Regions from separate parts of the Bradyrhizobium zaerense genome, predicted to be linked through region 1. Evidence: predicted binding sites of a transcription regulator. Region 1 holds the regulator's gene; the other holds the start of a gene.
The links. The regulator LexA, encoded in region 1, represses DNA repair genes until DNA is damaged. The targets are predictions, from matches to a motif close to TGTTCNNNNTGTGTTCNG.

Region 1 (9,353 bases):
CGTCGCGCCGGTGGCGCTCGCCGTGCTGCCCTGGCCGATCGCGGTCGTGGCGTCGCCGGTGGCGTTGCTGTTTCGGCCGAACGCGCTCGCTGTCAGGCCATTGGCGATGCTGCCTTGACCAGTCGCGGTTGCGAAATCCCCATTTGCGAAACTGCCTTGGCCGATCGCGGTCGCACTGTCGCCGTGGGCGACGCTCTGGGCACCCGTCGCGGTCGCGTTGGTACCATTCGCGTTGCTGAGACTACCGGTCGCGGTCGCGTTCACACCGTTCGCGACGCTGCCTTGTCCCGTCGCCGTCGCGTTGGTCCCGTTTGCGTTGCTGCCTTGACCAGTCGCGGTCGCGAAATCGCCATTTGCGAAACTGCCTTGGCCAGTCGCGGTCGCGCTGTCGCCGTGGGCGACGCTCTGGGCGCCCGTCGCAGTCGTGAAGGTGCCATTTGCAGAAATTTGAATACCTGTTGCCGTTGCATCAAAGCCATTTGCCTTGCTTAGACTACCGGTCGCGGTCGCGTCCGCGCCGTTGGCGGTGCTGGCCTGTCCCGTCGCCGTCGCGTTGGTGCCGTTAGCAAAGCTAGCTTGGCCTGTCGCGGTCGCGTTGGTGCCGTTGGCATCACTGGTTTGTCCCGTTGCCGTCGCGTTGGTCCCGTCTGCGGTGCTGACCTGTCCAGTTGCGGTCGCGAACGTGCCGTTCGCAAAGCTGTTTTGTCCCGTCGACGTCGCGTAGGCGCCGTTTGCGATGCTGCTTTCTCCCGTTGCGGTCGCGGAGATGCCTTTGGCCTGACTGACATGTCCTGTCGCCGTCGCGCCGTCTCCGCTCGCGATGCTGCCTGCACCGTAAGCCGTCGCGTCGGAGCCGGTCGTGGTGGCCCCGCTGCCAACCGCTGTCGCGTTGCCGCTGGGCGCGTTGATCACGCCGCCGCCGGCGGCGTAGTCGGCAGAAAGAGCTGCCGAAGGGTAGAGCACCGCACCGGCACCCAGCACACCCACGCCGGTCAGCATGCTGCTGGCGAGCAAGCCGGCCTTGCGAGACAGGCGCCTAAGTGCCCCAAAAATAGTGTCGTGACGCCGATGCGCGTACATGAGAGCCCCTCGAACGGACGGCCCGATTCTGTCGATTGACCTACCGCTCCGGGCAGCTTCTCCAAGCCGCAGGACGATCGCATCTGACGTTCGTCAGAGATCGGAGGGAAAGCGGGCCTTTCGACCTGAATGTTTGAGGAGTGAGACATCGCAGCAACATCCCGCAATATGCTTGCAATTCAGCATTGCACCTCGCCTTCGCCACTCGCGAACCTCAGATTCCCGATGCCGCGCTGCTTTGCGGCAACATCGGCTCGACTGCCGCTTTTTCTGTCCTTGCCCTGGCGCGGCGCTGCGCTGAGATGCCTCATTGCATTTTGAGGCATTTTGTCTTGGGGACGGACGATATTTCCAACGACTCCGTATTTGACCTCATCGGCGCCATCTACGAGGCCGCGCTCGACGGAAGCCGCTGGGAAAGTGTGCTGACGCGCATCGACGAGGCGATGGGCGGTCGCATCCTGTTCGGTGTCTATGACCCCGCAAACGGCCTCTCCAGCCTGGTGTCGCCGCGCATCGACCCCGACCGCGTGCAAGAGCTGCTCGGCTGGGCGCCGCGCAATCCCCTGTTGCCGCTTGGCATCGGCAGGACGCCGGGCGAGGTCTTCACCATCGGCGACTTCATCACACGCGATGAGTTCACCGCGACCGACTACTACAACGAATGGTGGCAGCCAGCCGGCTTCGATACCGAGCCGTTGACGACGAATTTGCTGGTCGATCATAACGCCACGGGCATCCTGACCAGCCACCGGCCGTCCAATTTGCCTTCATATGACGATAACGCACGGCGGCTGTTTGCGACGCTGGCGCAGCATCTCGTACGCGCCGTTGCCATCCAGCGGCGTACCCACCAGCTCGACGTCACCGGCCGCGCTGCGCTAGCGGGACTGGATGGGCTAGACCACGGCTTCGTTCTCGCAGACGCTGAGGCGCGCCCGATCTTCGTCAATCGCCGCGCGCGCGAATGGCTCGATGCCGCCGAGAGCATCGTGCTTGAGGCAGGCGCGCTGAGCGCCATCAACAGCGAAGACGGCCGCTCTCTGCAATCACTGATCGGCTCGTGCAGCATCGATCATCCCGATCGCATCGGCGGCGAGATGAGCTTGCGGCGGCATCCAGGCCGCATGCCGCTGCACGTGCAGGTGACGCCAGTCGGCACAGATTGGGCGGAGAGTTCGGTGCCGCTTGCCTCCGGCTGGCGATCGAGCGCGATGGTGCTCATCACCGACCCCGAGCCGGACGCGAGATCAAGACTCGACGCTTTGCGCACGCGTTACGGCCTCACCCGTGCCGAAGCCGCCTTTGCGCTCGAGATCGTCAAGGGCGGCGGCCGCAAAGCGACGGCGGAACGGCTAGGGATCACCGACGGAACCGCGCGCAGCCATTTGTCGAAAATCTTCGACAAGACGGGCGTGAACCGGCAGGCCGAACTGGTGCGGCTATTGCTCCATAGATAAGCTGCGTCCACGCGCATGCACGTCCGTTTTGCCTCGACGGCCACTGTCGGCTAGAACGCTTGCCGCGACCCGATTGTCGTATTGCCCGAGCAGGAGTTTTCACCGTGGCCCTCATGCCGGTTTCCGACGCGCTTGCCGCGGTGCTTGCCGGCGCAGAGCCGCTGGCGGAAGAGATGGTTGCGCTCGACGAGGCCTGGCACCGGGTGCTGGCGCGCGATCTCGCGGCGCGCCGTACGCAGCCACCGCAGGCGATGTCGGCCATGGACGGCTACGCAGTGCGCGCCGCCGACGCGGCCAGGATCGATGCACAGCTCAATCTGATTGGCGAGGTCGCAGCCGGCCAGCCGTTCGCGGGAACGGTGGGCGCTGGCGAAGCCGTACGGATTTTCACAGGCGGCGTCGTTCCCGATGGCGCGGATGCGGTCGTGATCCAGGAGGATACTGCGGTCGAGGGCAAGCGCGTCACGATCAAGGAAGCCGCCCTCATCGGACGGCACATCCGCCTGGCCGGCGTCGATTTTCGCGAAGGCGATTTGCTGCTGAAGCGAGGAACCCGACTCACCGAGCGTGACCTGGCGCTCGCGGCCGCGATGAACCACCCGCGCCTGCCCGTCCGCCGCCGGCCGAGAGTTGCGATCCTCGCAACCGGCGATGAGCTGGTGATGCCCGGCGTCACCCCCGGCGCGGGTCAGATCGTTTATTCCAACGGCTATGCCCTGCACGCGCTCGCGCGCAGCGAAGGCGCCGAGACCATCGACCTCGGCATCGCCGCCGACACGGTTGAGGCGACCACGGCCGGCATCCGCCGCGCCCGCGACAGCGGGGCGGACGTCCTGATCACCACCGGCGGCGCCTCGGTTGGCGACCACGACCTGGTCAAGCCGGCGCTCGAGGCCGAAGGCATCTCGATGGCGTTCTGGAAGATCGCGATTCGCCCGGGCAAGCCGATGATGCACGGTCAGCTCGGCGCGATGCGCGTGATCGGCCTGCCCGGCAATCCCGTGTCGTCCTACGTCTGTGCGTTCCTGTTCATGGTGCCGCTGATTCGCGCGCTCTCGGGCCGCGAAGTGATTCACCACCGTCGCGAACGCGCCGTGCTCGGCCGCGATGTCGGTGCCAACGACCAGCGCGAGGACTATCTTCGCGCGCGCCTTGAATTGCGCGACGACGGCACCCTCATCGCTCATCCCGTGAGTCATCAGGATTCCTCGCTGCTCGCGAATCTGGCTGCCGCACAGGCACTTCTCGTACGTGCGCCGTTTGCGCCGAAGGCCGAGGCAGGCACGCGCTGCGAGGTGCTGCGATTGCCGGTCTGAACGCGTCGCTCGCTCGCGTTCCGCGAAGTTTGTCGCGTTCACGCTAAATTAACCAGTTGCGGAACACATATCGAACATATAGTGTCCGTTCATGATTTGTTTCGAGCATGTAGCGGCTCATCGCTGAACTCAGCGTCTCGGAATCGAACGACATCAACCGGGGGAATTTGGTCGAGATGTTAACGCGCAAACAATACGAGCTTCTGCGGTTCATCAGCGAGCGGCTGAAGGAAAGCGGCGTGCCGCCCTCCTTCGACGAGATGAAGGACGCGCTCGATCTGCGCTCGAAATCGGGCATCCATCGCCTGATCACCGCGCTCGAGGAGCGCGGCTTCATCCGGCGCCTGCCCAACCGCGCCCGCGCCATCGAGGTGATCAAGCTGCCGGAGCTTCAGGCCGCGGCCGGCAGCCGCCGCGGGTTCACGCCCAGCGTCATCGAGGGCAATCTCGGCAAGGTCCGCGCGAGCTCCAGCGGGTCGGCGGATGACGGCGAGCGCCCCGTCGCGGTGCCCGTGATGGGCCGGATCGCGGCCGGTACGCCGATCGAAGCGTTGCAGACCCGCAGCCACACCATCAGCGTGCCGCCTGACATGCTCGGCTCCGGTGAGCACTACGCGCTCGAAGTGCGCGGCGATTCCATGGTCGATGCCGGTATCCTCGACGGCGACATGGCGCTGATCCAGCGTAACGAGAGCGCCGATACCGGCGACATCGTTGTGGCGCTGATCGACGACGAGGAGGCAACGCTGAAACGTTTCCGGCGCCGCGGCGCCTCGATCGCGCTCGAGCCGGCGAACGCCTCGTATGAGGTTCGCATCCTGCCGCCCAACCGGGTGAAGATTCAGGGCAAGCTGATCGGGCTTTACCGGAAGTATTGAGCCGGCTGCGGACGGTCGGTCGGCCGCCGCGCACGAGCGATTGGAGCGGACGATTGTCCGCTCCGGCTGGATAGTCTTTCTGGTTTTGCGCAGATTATCCGGCCACCCCTCCGGCGCTACATCCTCGGCACGCCGCGACGAAGCGCGCACCGCTTCGCAGGCCTTTGAGAGACCGAGGAGACAACCATGCGCAACATCTTTCTGAGCACTGTCGCGATGGCGCTGATCGCAGCATCAGCGTCGCAAGCCCTCGCGGCGCAAACGCAGCCCCGCGTCCGCAAAGTGCCACTGGCGACGAGCGAGCAATTCCGAAATGCCGGCAACGCGGTCGAGCAGCCGTCGCAACGGGCCTGGCAATATTCCGGCTGGTCGGCGCCCGCTGGCCGCTAATGGCGAAACTGCCCGAATGCACGGGAGCAGGCTTTGTTCCTCGCGCAATTGAAAAAGATATTGTGATTGCAGCGCGCGGACCAAGCCGCAGATTTGCCCACAACCAAGCAGACGCTTGCAGGCTTCTACTCTGATAGAGGCCTGCGCCTCAGAAGAGGCGCGGGTCGCTATCCTGATTGAGGAGCACCCCGATGTGTGACTACAGCCTGCACGCCGTCGCGACGCGTCCCGCAGAAGTCGGCGAGACAATCGTCACGACAACTTTCCGCGGCACCTCGACGCGCGGCTTCGCCTCCGAAGCCGATATGTCGGTCGCGGTCTGCCTGCTGCCGGGAACGGAGCTCGCCTTCGCCGACAGCGTCCGATACGACAATCGCTGGATCTGGACGCGCACCATCAACTCCCGCGTCGGCAAGTTCGGCAAGGTCGATCCGCACATTCCCGATCGCCATCACGACGCCATCGAATTTCCGGACGGCAAATACGTGCTGGTGACGCAGCTCGTCGAAGGCCAGCGCGCCACCGTGCTGCAATTGCCGGTGACCCAGCCGCTCGGCGAGCGGGAGCAAAAGCCAGAGATCGCCGACAGGCAGCCAACGATCACCCGCCTGCCGATCGGCTGACGCCGCCGACCCAACGAGGGGTCGAGGCCCGGATTGAAATGCCCATCGCCGGCCGAGGCCGGCGAAGTGGAGCGGTTTGCGTCTCGCAAAGCCGATCGAGTGATCCGCCCGCCGCATGTCGGACGGCCAGCCATTCCGGCCTGACGATCGGCTGAGAGGTCAAATCCAGCCCTCGGCTTTCAGTCCTCGGCTTGGAGATCGGCCTCGGACGGCGTTGCGTCATTGCTCCGGGGAGAGGCTGTCTTCGTCTTCGGCGCAAGGCTGCCATCATAATCCGCCGCGCCTGCGGCAGCCGGCGACCAGGGACGGTCTGCGCCCCTTGCCTTCACCGCCTGAACGGCAAAACCATCACCACGCCGCATCAGCGCGAGCGCGCCTTGGCTTGCGAGACGCTGCCGATCGACCACCATCGCCGTGCAATCCGGCGGCGCCGGCCGGGCGATCACCACCAGCGCGGCACGATTGCAATCATCGGCCAGCGCGTCGATGCGCAACGCCACTGCGACCAGGCGCCCGTCGGCGAGCGGCGTGACGCAGCCCAAATCGTCGCACGAGACGCCATCGGCCAGCGACGCGCTGCCGGCATCACGCGGATCGGCGTCGGCCGCCAGCCATTCCTTCAGCAGAAAGCTGTCCTTGTTCATCCTGATCAGATGCAGCTGCCCGTCCCTGCCCCGCACCGCGACGCTCTGCCCGTCACCGGCGATCAGGATGTCGGGCTGCCGGACGGACAAGCCCCAAAGGATCGCAACCAGCAGCACCAGCGCGCCCGACCAACGCAGCGGCGTGCGCAACAATCCCATCAGGACGAGCCCGAGGCTCGCCGCGACCAGGGGCGCGGTGCCGAAGGCGCCGATATGGCCGACCGCGCCCGGCAATGCCGCGACCCATCGCGTGACCGCAATCATCCAATCGATGCCGATCCCCATCAGCCACCAGAACACGCCGTCCAGTCCGAACGGCGCCGCAAGCAATCCCAACAGCCCGGCAGGCATCACCAGCGCCGAAACCACCGGCATGGCGCCGAGATTGGCGAGCACGCCGTACGGCGTGACGCGGTGAAAGTGGAAGGCTGCGTAGGGCGTGGTCGCAAGCCCCGCGATCATGGAGGCCATGAACAGCATCGCGATCTCGCGCCCGCCCCACATCGCGATCCGCGCAGTGGTCGAATGATCCGGCGAGGCAAACAGGTTCGGCATGCCGACCTGCACCAGCGCCACCAGCCCCAGCGTTGCCGCGAACGACATCTGGAAGCTCGGATGCACCAGCGCCTCCGGCGCGACCGCAAGCACGATCAGGGCTGCCACCGCCAGGGTGCGGAAAGTAATGGCGCGGCGATCGACGATCACGGCGATCAACACCACCGCCGTCATGAAGAACGATCGCTGCGTGGCCACTTCCGCGCCCGACAGCAGGAGATAGAACGCGGCGGCGAACAGTGCGGCCGCCGCCGACCATTTCTTGATTGCGAAGGCGGCGGCCAATCCCGGAATGAGCGCGAGCAGCGCCCGCACCGCGAAGAACACGACGCCGGCGACCACGGCCATATGGTAACCCGAGATCGACAGCACATGGCCGAGCCCCGAGATGAACATCGCATCATTGACGGGCGTGGTGATCGCGTCACGACGTCCGGTCAGCAGCGCGGTCGCGATGGCGCGGTTGTCGCCGTCGAGGGTGGCACGGATGCGTGCGTCGATGGCGTCGCGCAGCCCCTGCATCATTGCGGCGTAGCGCAGCCTGATGCCCCCGGCTTCGGGCGGGGGCGCCACCGTGATTGCCCCCATCGCGAAACCGGAGGCACCGATGCCCTGGAAGAACATGTCGCGCGAGAAGTCGTAGCTGCCGGGCCGCAATGGCGAGAGCGGCGGCATCAGCCGCGCCTTCAACTGCACGAAGCTGCCGACTTCGGGGGCCGTCCCCTTGCGCACCGACAGCCGTACACGCTCCAGCTGGATGTCGCCGCGTTGGGTCTCCATCGCGGTGACGCGGAGCACGAACCGGTCGGTGCGCTCACGGATGTCACGCGTCTCGACGAAGCCCGACAGCGACACGGAATAGAGCGGCTTTGCCAGCACGGCATGAGCGATGCGCGCGGTCTTCCAGGTCGCCATCGCAAAGCCGGCCGCGACCGCCGCGATCATGATGGCTGGCGCGAAGAATCGGCCTCGCCGCAACAGCATAGCGCCGAGCGAGAGCACGGCCGCGGTCGCGGCTACGACCCAAAGCACCGGCTCACGATCGGCGGCAAAATAGAGCGCGATCCCGCAGCCGAAGGCGATGGGGACCCAGGGAAACAGCCGCCCGGCGCCGGCCTCAGCCCGCCCCCATTCGCGCAGCGTCTCGACCAGTGAAGGCCAGACGCCGAAGCCCGCTGGCGCAAAGCCGCCGGCGGACGCGGGGCGGCCCACGGGCCAAGTTCCCGCGATCCCTTGTGCGATCCCTTGGGAGCGTACTGGCCGCCCGGGCTCCGCCATCGTTACACCTGACAATACGCAACGGAGCTCGAAGCTACCGGAACGTGTAGGCAGGCGAATAGCGGTACAGATCAGGAACGAACGGCTTAAAAGCCTACTTTTCCTCTTCCATCGTCACGGCCACATCCGCCTTGGCGGAGAGCCGGACCTTGTTGCCCTCGACGTCGGCGACGAGGCCCTTGTCGATGAAGTGATGATGGCCCTTGTGGCTACCCTCGCCGCTGTCCTTCTTGGTCAGCTTGATGCGATTGCCCTCGATCTTGTCGACCGTGCCGATGTGGACGCCATCGGCGCCGATGACTTCCATATGTTCAGCGATGTTCTGCATGGGGGATCCTCTTCTGGACCCGATCAACGCGTGAGACGCGGTTCGGTTCTGCCGGGATTCCGGGGCTCCTATCGGCGCGAGCCCGGAATGACGACACCCAATTACGAGGCTAGATCAGCGGTGCCTGCGACGAGGCGTGGTGATTGACGATCTTCCAGTCGCCGGCCTCGCGGATGATGACCCAGCTCATCTTGACGATGAGATCGGGTCGCTCGCCGGGGAGGTCGAACGAGATGGTCGCAGCCATGTTGATCAAGTCCGGCCCCGCCCGCACCACCTGCACCTCGGAAAACGCCGCGCTCGGCTTGCGCCATCGCGGCAGGCCGTTGAAGTACTCGGCAACGCCGTCCCTGCCCCGGTAGAGTCTTGGGTTTGATCCGAAGAAGAACGCGTTGGTCGAATAGAGCGACGACAGCGCGGCGGCATCGAGCCTGGCGAAGCCGGCGCACCATTTCGCGATGATCGCGGAAACGATTTCGTCGGCTTCGTTGCTCATATGCGCCTCAGCCCTTGGCGACTTCCTTGGCGAACGTGTCGCGCAGACCGATGGTTCGCGAGAACACGGGCTTGCCGGGCGTGGAGTCCTTGTCGCGCACGAAATAGCCCTGCCGCTCGAACTGCATCGGCTCGGTCGCATTGCTTTCGGCGACCGAGGCCTCGACCCGGGCGTCGGACAATATCTCCAGCGACTGCGGGTTGAGATCGGCGGCGAAGTTCGAGGCGTCCGGGCTCGGGTTGGCGAAGAGCTGGTTGTAGATGCGGATTTCCGCAGGCTTGGAGGTCGCCGCCGAGAGCCAGTGC
Region 2 (9,353 bases), 3.1 Mb from region 1:
TGATCAAGGCGGCGCGCGCAACGCTCGATGTCGATCAGGCCAATCTCACCTTCGCTGCGCAAGACAACAAGCGCTACACCGATCTTGCCGCGACGGGCTCCGGCAGCGTGCAGAACGCGCAGCAGGCGCAGTCACGCATCGCCTCGGCACAGGCGACGCTCGAGCGTGATACCGCCAATCTCGCCTCGGCCCTCAAGCAGATCGATCTGCTCAAGGCCGAGATCGTGCAGGCCAGGGCGGCGGCCGCGCGCGCGGAGGCCGTGCAGCATCAGGTCGAACTGAACCTCGGCTACACCAATGTCGTCTCGCCGATCGACGGTGTGGTCGGGAATCGCTCCTTGCGCGTCGGCCAGTTCGTGCAGGCCGGCACGCAGTTGATGGCGATCGTGCCGACTGATGGAGCGTATGTCGTCGCCAATTTCAAAGAGACCCAGCTCACCAACGTGAGATCCGGTCAGGCCGTCGATATCGAGGTCGACATGTTCCCGGGCCAGCTCGTGCACGGTCACGTCGATTCCATTGCACCCGCGAGCGGCCAGGAATTCGCGCTGCTGCCGCCCGACAATGCCACCGGCAATTTCACCAAGGTGGTGCAGCGCATCCCCGTCAAGATCGCGCTCGATGCCGGGCGCGGGGGCGCCATTGCGCTGCGGCCCGGCATGTCCGTGATCCCCACCATCGCAACACGTTCGACCGCGCCGACCGCCAAAGCGGCCGCAGCGCCCAAAGCAAAGCTCGTTTCCGGAGGGTCGTGCCATGTCAGACAGCCTCTCAATTTCGACGCCCGCACCACCGGCCGCGACGTCTGATCGCACGGTCGCGGATCCCAATCGCGCGAGCGTCGCGACCTGGATTGCCGTGCTCGCCGCCATGATCGGCTCGTTCATGGCGATCCTGAACATCCAGATCACCAATGCCTCGCTGCTCAACATCGAAGGCGGCATCGGTACCGGCGCCGACAACGGCTCCTGGATCTCGACCTCGTATCTGATCGGCGAGATCATCGTGATCCCGCTGACCGACTATTTGAGCCGCGTGTTCTCGTTCCGCCGCTACATGCTTGCGAGCGCGGTGCTGTTCGCCGTGTTCTCGGTCGCCTGCGCCTTCACCCATGATCTGCCGTCGATGATCGCGATGCGCGGTTTGCAGGGCTTTGCCGGCGGCGTGCTGATCCCGATGGCGTTCACGCTGGTGCTGACCAAGCTGCCGAAGCCGCAACAGCCGGTCGGGCTCGCGATCTTCGCGTTGTCCGTCACCTTTGCGCCGGCGATCGGCCCAACCATCGGCGGCTATTTCACCGAAAACTACGGCTGGCGCACCATCTTCTTCGTCAACGTGATCCCGACCGCCGTCATGGTGACTGCGCTCTCTCTGACTCTGGAGCGGCAGAAGATGCAGCTCAGCCTCCTGAAGGAGGGCGACTGGGCCGGCATCGTCACCATGGCGATCGGTCTGTCGGCCCTTCAAGCCGTCCTCGAGGAGGGCAACAAGGACGACTGGTTCTCCTCGCCCTTCATCATCAAGCTGGCCGTGATCGCGGCCGTCAGCCTGACGCTGTTTGTCGCGATCGAGCTCACGATCGACAAGCCGCTGATCCGGCTTCGGCTGCTGACGCAGCGAAATTTCGGCTTCGGCACCATTGCGATGACGATGGTCGGTTTCGCGCTGTTCGGCTCGGTCTACATGCTGCCCGCCTATCTCGGCCAGGCGCAGGGCTATAATGCCGAGCAGATCGGCAATGTGCTGGCCTGGACCGGTCTTCCGCAGCTGGTGCTGATCCCCCTGATCCCCAAACTGATGCAGCGCTTCGACACGCGCTATATCGCGATCACCGGTCTTTTTGATCTTCGCTTACAGCTGCTTCATGAACACGGCAATGTCGCCGGACTATGCCGGCGACCAGCTCTGGATCCCGAACATCGTGCGCGCGATCGGGCAAGCGATGGTGTTGACGCCGCTGACCTCGGTGCTATCCGGCGGCATCGCGCCGCAGGATGCGGCCGCGGCCTCCGGCATCAGCAATATGTTTCGCAACCTCGGTGGCGCGATCGGCACGGCGACGCTCGCAACCATCATCTCCAAGCGCGAGCAATTCCACTCCAATATCATCGGCCAGTCGGTCACGCTCGGCCGCGAGGAGGTCCGCAGCCGCATCGCGCAGATGACCGACTACTTCATGGCCCATGGCGTGCCGGATCCCAACGCCGCGCGCGAGCAGGCCATCATCGCGCTCGGCAAGACGGTGAAGCGCCAGGCGCTGGTGATGGGCTACTCCGACACGTTTGCCGTCATCGGCGTGGTGCTGGTGCTCGCCGCAATCGCGGTGCTGCTGACGCGGCGCGTGAAGGCGGCCGGCGGCCCGGCGCATTAGAATTCGAGCTCATCTCAATTTATCACGGCGGTCGGCTTGACGGCCGTGTTGTTTTATGTTCCCTATTCGTTCCGTTCAATCATAGATTGTCCCGGAGATCTTCCGTAATGAATAGTAGGTGTGGCGAGAACCAGCCGACCCAGATCGTCATTCATAATGACGACGATACGCCGGACCAATTCGTGACGGATCTGCTCCGCCAGGTTTTCGGCAAATCAGAGCGTGAAGCGACCGCGCTGGTCACTCAGATCGAGCAGAAGGAAAAGGCGGTTTGCGGACCTTACCCGCAATCCGTCGCCGAAGCCCTTTTCAAATCTGCGCAACAATCCATCGGCTTGGCCGGCCACCGGCTGCAGCTCACGCTTGAGGCGATCAAGACTGCTTGCGAGCTCTGTGGCAAGCCTGAGGGACAGACGGACGTGCGGATCGGCAACCGCACGGTCTGGCTGTGCAGCGAATGCATGCGTGCGGCGGATGGGCCGTCGAACGAACAGGAAGAGAACTTCGACTTTGCTTGCGACGTTCTCGATTGGCACTTTGCCAGCATGGCGCGCAGCAAGCTCGTGACCACGATCCGCCAGTTTCCCGGGCATATGCGGGTCGACGTCCAGGCAGGGATCGACCGGCTCTTTGGCAAGGCCGTCCGCTTGCTCGGGCTGAACGAGGAGCAACGCTACGAAACGCTGTCGATTTCGCGACTCCTCAAGGACGGCCGCTATGCGGTCGCGATTGCGCCGCTGCAATATTCCGACGTCGACGTTGGCGAGAAGAGCCCCGTCAAGTGCCTCGATAATGGCTTGTGGCTGTGCGAGCAGGATGATCTTCGTTACGCAGTCTTGCTCTCCGCGCATCGCGAGTATAGCCGTGAGCCTGGACTCCGGATTGAGATCCTGGTGCCGTCGGGGTCCACAGGCGCTGCCCTCGTCCAGCAATGCTTCAGTGAACTGGAAGAGGCCGTGCAGGCCGCGCGTACCTATCGCGGCAAGATTCTCTCACTCGACGCAGATAGCGATTACCGCGGGCGTTCGCGCGGCATCACCGTGCATCGATTGCCGCCGGTCGCTCGTAGCGAGGTGATCCTGCCGGAGCAGACCTTGCGCCTGCTCGATCGCAACGTGCTGAATTTCGTCAACACCCGCGATCAGCTCCGCCGGCTGGGTCAGTCGACGCGCAAGGGCATCTTGCTGTACGGGCCGCCCGGCACCGGCAAGACCCACACCATCCGCTATCTCGCAACGCATTTGCCCGGACATACGACGCTGATCATCACGGCCGAGCAAATCGGCCTTCTCGGCGCCTATATGAGGCTGGCACGGCTGCTCCAGCCCTCAATGGTGGTGATCGAGGATGTCGATCTCATCGCCCGCGACCGCGACGACATGGGCCCGTGCGAGGAATCGATGCTGAACAAATTGCTCAACGAGATGGACGGGCTGAAGGAGGATGCGGACATCCTGTTCGTCCTGACCACCAACCGGCCGGAGGACCTTGAGGGCGCGCTGGCCGGTCGCCCCGGCCGGATCGATCAGGCGATCGAAGTGCCGCTGCCGGACGAGACCGGCCGTGGCAAGCTGGTCCGGCTCTACGGCAAGGCTCTCCCGATCGAGGACCCCGTCGTCGCCGAGGCGGCCCGGCGCAGCGAGGGCACGAGTTGCGCCTTCATCAAGGAATTGATGCGGCGACTGGCGCAAGCGAGCCTCGCGCGTGACGGCGGCAGCTCCGTGATCTCTGCCGACATCGACGAGGCGCTCGACGACATGCTGTTCTCCGGCGGCCGGCTCAACGCGCAATTGCTGGGCGGCGCACAAGCCATGGCGGCGGGGTGACGCTGCGAGCAGCGCGCCGTTCCTCACGGCGCGCAGGTAAAGCTCAATGCCTCCGTCACCGCACCCGACTTGTAGTGCGGCCAGGCCGGCCAGCGGCACAGCGGCAGCGCGCGCAACGTCGCAAACGACGGCGCCTCGACCTTCTGCTCGGTGACTTCGAGATCGCCGGGTGCCTTGCCCTTCTCGACCCAGTCGACCAGCGTGCTCAGCATGTCGACATTGGCCGGTGCGCCGGAGCCGACATGGTCGACACCCGGCGCGGTGTAGAGCCGCGCGAACTCGGCCGTCTCTGACTTGCCGAGCTTGCGCTCGACGCTTTCGAAATAACGGATCCCGGCATAGGGGCTCTGTGCATAGTCGGCCATGTGTTCGAGTATGATCAGCCTGCCGCCGCGGGCGCGGAAGCGGCTGAGATCGGGATCGGTCGAATCCATCAGGCTCGAGACCTCGAGCAGCCGCGCCTTGTGCTCCTCCACCTTGTAGGTGGTGACATCCAGCTTAGGATCGCGCGCGAAGACATATTGAATGCCACCGGCGCCGTAGATCCAGGCGATGCCGTTGTTGGGTGCGGGCGGCTGCGCCGGTGGAGCGGTGCCGAGCCACCATGCGACCCAGCCACCGGTCGGGCCAAATGCCGGCGTGTCTTCGCCGGAGACGCCCCAACCCGGGTAATCGTCGAGACCGTTGGCGAGCACGAACGGGAATTTGTACGTTGCATGCAGGGTGTCGATCGCCTTGATCTGCGCATCGGTGAGACACTGGTCGCCGCTCTGGCCGGCCTTGCAGCGCAGCGTCTCGACCTTGAACGCCGCCCTGCAGGCGACGGGGTCCTGCACCAGCGCATCGTCGGAGCCGTCGGCCTTGTCGCAAGCGGTCCGCACCGCCTCGCCGACCAGCTTCACCTGCGCCGGATTGATCCAGCCTTCGCCCATGGTCACGAGACCCGAGCGGGTGCCGGCATGCTGGAGGCCAACCCAGTTGATGACGGGCACGCGGGCCAGGATGCCGTCGAAGTCGTCGGGATAGCGCTGCGCCATGGTGAGGCCTTCGCGGCCGCCTTCGGACGAACCCATGAAGTACATCTTAACCGGCGCCTTGCCGTAGGCGCGCTGCATCAGCATCACGGCGGCGTCGCGCACCTTCTTGTAGGCGCGGTGGGCGAAATTCTCGAAGGCTTCGTCGTTGATTGCGAACAGCTGCGGCGGCTCGCCCGGTTTGGATTCATGGCCGGAATCGGTGCCGTAAGTGACGAAGCCGCGCGCGAGCGGGGACGGCTTGTCGAACGGATAGGCCGGCGGCAACGAGAGCCCCGTGATCAGCACGCCGTTGAAACCGCCGCCGCCATATTGGAGGGAGCGCCCGTTCCATTCGAGCGGAAGATTGACCTGGATTTTGATCGGCGGTGCTTTGGGGTCGGCAGGCTCGATATGACCGAGCACCTTGCAGAAGGACGGGTTGGCCGGCGTGACGCGTCCCGATGGTGTCGGTCCGCGCTCGGCAACGGCAAGCGCTGACGGCGCCTGCAACGCCGCGGAATCGATCTTCACGGCGTCAGTGCCGCCAACCAAGCCCTTGCAGACCGTGTCGGCGTCATCCGCCAGCGTGGCCGCGGACGCGCCACCCGCACTCAGCGCTGCCGCCGACCCCAGGAGCAACGCACACAGCTTTGCACTCATTCGCGCCATCGTTTCCACCCGGCTTTCTCGTTTTTTCGGTCCGACTTGGCTGCATTCAATGCAAACCTTTGCCCTTGCGTCAATCGCTCTTGCCGGGCTTCCGTCAGAACGATCCGAACGCACTGCCCAAGGCGATCACGGCCACCAGCGCGAGCAGCGACGTCACGATGCCGACCATCACGATATCGAGATAGCTGTCGCGATGCGTCAGGCCACAGATCGCCAGCAGGCTTACCACGGCACCATTATGCGGCAGGATGTCGAGCGTCCCCGCGCCGATGACCGCCACACGATGCATCAGCGCGAGGTCGATTCCGGTGCGCGCGGCGATCTCGACATAGGTCGGGCCAAGCGCGTCCAGGGCTATGGTCAGGCCGCCCGAGGCCGAGCCGGTCAGCGCGGCCAGGATGTTGGTCGCAACCGCGAGCGACACCAGCGGGCCGCCTTCAATCGCGAGCACCCAATCGCGCACCGCCTCGAAAGCCGGGAGCGCCGCGATCACCGCACCAAATCCGACGAGGCTTGCAACGCTGAACGCCGGCAGAACCGACGCATTGGCGCCCGCGTCCATGCTCTGCCGCAGCGAGGGAAGCCGGGCCCAGTTCAGAACGATCGTGGTGACGATGGCTGCGCCGAGTGCGACGCTGACCGACCACACACCTGCGACCGCCGCCAGGGACGTACCGCCGAAGCGCTGCTCGCTCAGATACGCGACATCGAGCCGCGGCAACACGAACAGCGACATCAGGAGGTTGACGGCAACAACGACGGCCAGCGGCAGGATGGCACCGGCCAGCGGAGAAGATGTCTCGCTGCGCCGTCCATGCCGCATCTCGGCCGGATCGAACTCGCGTGCGGTGGTTGCGAGCTCGCGAATCAGCTGGTCATCGACGGCGCGTTCAGTACCCTGGACGTCCTCGCCGTAGCCTTCTCCGGCACGGCGCGCCGCGGCTTCGGCGCCATGCAGCCACCACAATCCCGCGCAGAGCATGATGAGCGAAGCGATGATGCCGAGGCCTGGCGCGGCAAACGGCGTCGTGCCGAAAAACGGCATCGGGATCGCATTCTGGATCGACGGCGTACCGGGCAGAGCTGACATGGTGAAGGTCGAGGTGCCGAGCACGATCGCCGCCGGAATCAACCGGCGCGGAATCGCGGCGGCGCGAAACAGCGAGCGGGCCATCGGAACGATGACGAAGAAGGCGACGAACAGGCTGACGCCGCCATAGGTGACCAGCGCCCCGGCGAGCACGACTGCGAGGATCACGCGCCGCTCGCCGAGACGCTTCGCCATGAAGCCCGCGACCGATGCCACCGCCCCGCTGTCGTCCATCAGCTTGCCGAACACCGCGCCGAGCAGAAAGATCGGAAAGAACTGCGCCAAAAACCCCGCCGCATTCGCCATGAAGACCTGGGTCAGGTTGGCGAGCAGCGGCTCGCCACCGAACAGCGCGGCGACCAGCGCCGCGAACGGCGCAAGCAGCAGAACACTCCAGCCGCGGAAGGCAAACAGGACCAGCAGGCCGAGCCCGACGAGGATGCCGAGAAGACCCACGTCTCAGCACTCCGACAGCAGCACATCGAGATCGGCGGTCGAGCGCTGGCCGACATCCGCACCGTGCTCGTCGAGAAACGCCTCGGCCGCCTGACGTCCTTCGGCGCGCAGCATGGAGACGAACTCCCATTCCGCGTTGAGCTTGGACGAGGCGCCGAACTTCGCCAGCATGTCGCTCTTGACGCGGTGGGTCCGCATCTTCGCCCAGCGCGCGCCTTCTCCGCTGCCAGGATCGGCCGCCTGGCGCAGCAGCGCGATCATGCGCAACTCCTTCATCAAAGGCGAGTTGAACGAAATCTCGTTCAGCCGATTGAGAATCTCCGCAGCTGTCCGCGGCTCGTCGGGCGTTTCAACCGGATTGATCTGCACCAGGATCGTATCGTGCGCGTCACTCTCGCGGACCAGAGGTGTGATGGTCGGATTGCCGGCAAAACCGCCGTCCCAATAGGGCTCGCCGTCGATCTCGATGGCGCGGAACATGGTCGGCAGGCAGGCCGACGCCAGCAGCACGTCGGCCGTGATCTCGGCGTTGCGGAAGATGCGCCCGCGCCCGGTGCGCACGCGGGTGGCGGTGACGAACAATTTGATCGGCGAACCCGCGAGGCGCTCGAAATCGATGCTCTCGGCCAGAACCTTGCGCAGCGGATTGTAGCCGGTCGGGTTGAGATCGTAGGGCGACAGCAACCGCGACATCAAATCGGTAAGGATGTAGGCCGGCGACGTATCGAGGGTCCAGCGTCCCATCAGCCGGTCGAGCGGCGAGCGCTGGAGCGGGCTGAAAGCCGCGGCCTTCGAAACACGGTGCCAGTATCGTTCGAGCGCATCGCGCGCACCCGCGGCACCACCCGCGATCCACCCGTCTGCGAGCACCGCCGCATTCATCGCGCCTGCGGACGTTCCGGAGATCGCGGCGATGCTGAGCCAGTTCTCTTCCAGCAGCCGATCCAGCACGCCCCAGGTGAAGGCGCCGTGCGAACCGCCGCCCTGCAGCGCGAGATCAATCAGTACGGCGTCCCGTTCCATGGCGGCACTCGCGCAACTGAAGCTCAAATTCGACGCGATTTGTCACACGCGTGCAAGATGATGCCACAGTGTAGAGAGCTTTCCTGGCGGAATGCAACCGGAACGTGGGACTCTCGCCGTCTAGTGTTCGAACACCAGCCGCGCGCCGACCGTGCCATCGAGGCCCCGGATCTGCGCCAGCAGCGCTGCCGAATCCTGACCGGCAAGGTCGGCATCGAGCACGACATAGCCGAGGTCGCCGGCGGTCTCCAGATATTGCGCGACGATATTGATGTCGCGCTGGAGGAACACCTCGTTGAGCCGGCGCAGCATGCCCGGCACGTTGCGATGGACATGGCTGAACCGCGCGCCGGAGGGGCGCAAGTGCAACTGCACCTCGGGAAAGTTCACCGCCCCCGTGGTCGAGCCGGTGATGAAATAGTCGACCAGCTTGCGCGCAACCTCGCCGCCGATGCGCTCCTGCGCCTCCTCGGTCGAGCCGCCGATATGCGGGGTGAGGATGACGTTGCCGAGACCCTGCAGCGGGCTCTTGAAGCGGTCGGAATTCGACGAGGGCTCGACCGGAAACACATCGATGGCCGCGCCGGCAAGATGGCCGTCGCGCAGGCAGCCTGCAAGGGCATCGAGATCGACGACGGTGCCGCGGCTGTTGTTGATCAGGAGTGAGCCGGGCTTCATCGCCCGCAGTTCCTTCTCGCCGATCATGCCGGCGGTCTCCGGCGTCTCCGGCACGTGCAGGCTGACCACGTCGCTCTGCGCCAACAGCTCTTCGAGCTTCTCGACCGGCTCGGTGTTGCCGTGGCGGAGCTTGTCGGTGCGGTCGAAGTAGATCACCCGCATGCCGATGGCCTCTGCCAGCGTCGAGAGCTGCGAGCCGATATTGCCGTAGCCGATGATGCCGA

Region 2: a site for LexA is predicted at 2,428-2,445, ahead of AB8Z38_RS20045 (ATP-dependent Clp protease adaptor ClpS). Genes of this name have one in related genera too.

The regions. Positions count from the first base shown of each region.
Region 1 covers NZ_CP165734.1:1,072,722-1,082,074, reverse strand. Annotated here, with positions in the region: gene AB8Z38_RS05400 (YadA-like family protein) at 1-1,014, opposite strand, end outside; gene AB8Z38_RS05395 (helix-turn-helix transcriptional regulator) at 1,413-2,540, shown strand; gene glp (gephyrin-like molybdotransferase Glp) at 2,645-3,856, shown strand; gene lexA (transcriptional repressor LexA) at 4,033-4,734, shown strand; gene AB8Z38_RS05380 (hypothetical protein) at 4,921-5,124, shown strand; gene AB8Z38_RS05375 (hypothetical protein) at 5,316-5,747, shown strand; gene AB8Z38_RS05370 (ComEC/Rec2 family competence protein) at 5,927-8,224, opposite strand; gene AB8Z38_RS05365 (DUF2171 domain-containing protein) at 8,319-8,552, opposite strand; gene AB8Z38_RS05360 (nuclear transport factor 2 family protein) at 8,662-9,048, opposite strand; gene AB8Z38_RS05355 (glutamine--tRNA ligase/YqeY domain fusion protein) at 9,056-9,353, opposite strand, start outside.
Region 2 covers NZ_CP165734.1:4,142,779-4,152,131, forward strand. Annotated here, with positions in the region: gene AB8Z38_RS20035 (HlyD family secretion protein) at 1-809, shown strand, start outside; partial or broken gene AB8Z38_RS20040 (DHA2 family efflux MFS transporter permease subunit) at 757-2,371, shown strand; gene AB8Z38_RS20045 (ATP-dependent Clp protease adaptor ClpS) at 2,479-4,197, shown strand; gene AB8Z38_RS20050 (tannase/feruloyl esterase family alpha/beta hydrolase) at 4,221-5,882, opposite strand; gene AB8Z38_RS20055 (GntP family permease) at 5,977-7,428, opposite strand; gene AB8Z38_RS20060 (patatin-like phospholipase family protein) at 7,432-8,451, opposite strand; gene serA (phosphoglycerate dehydrogenase) at 8,572-9,353, opposite strand, start outside.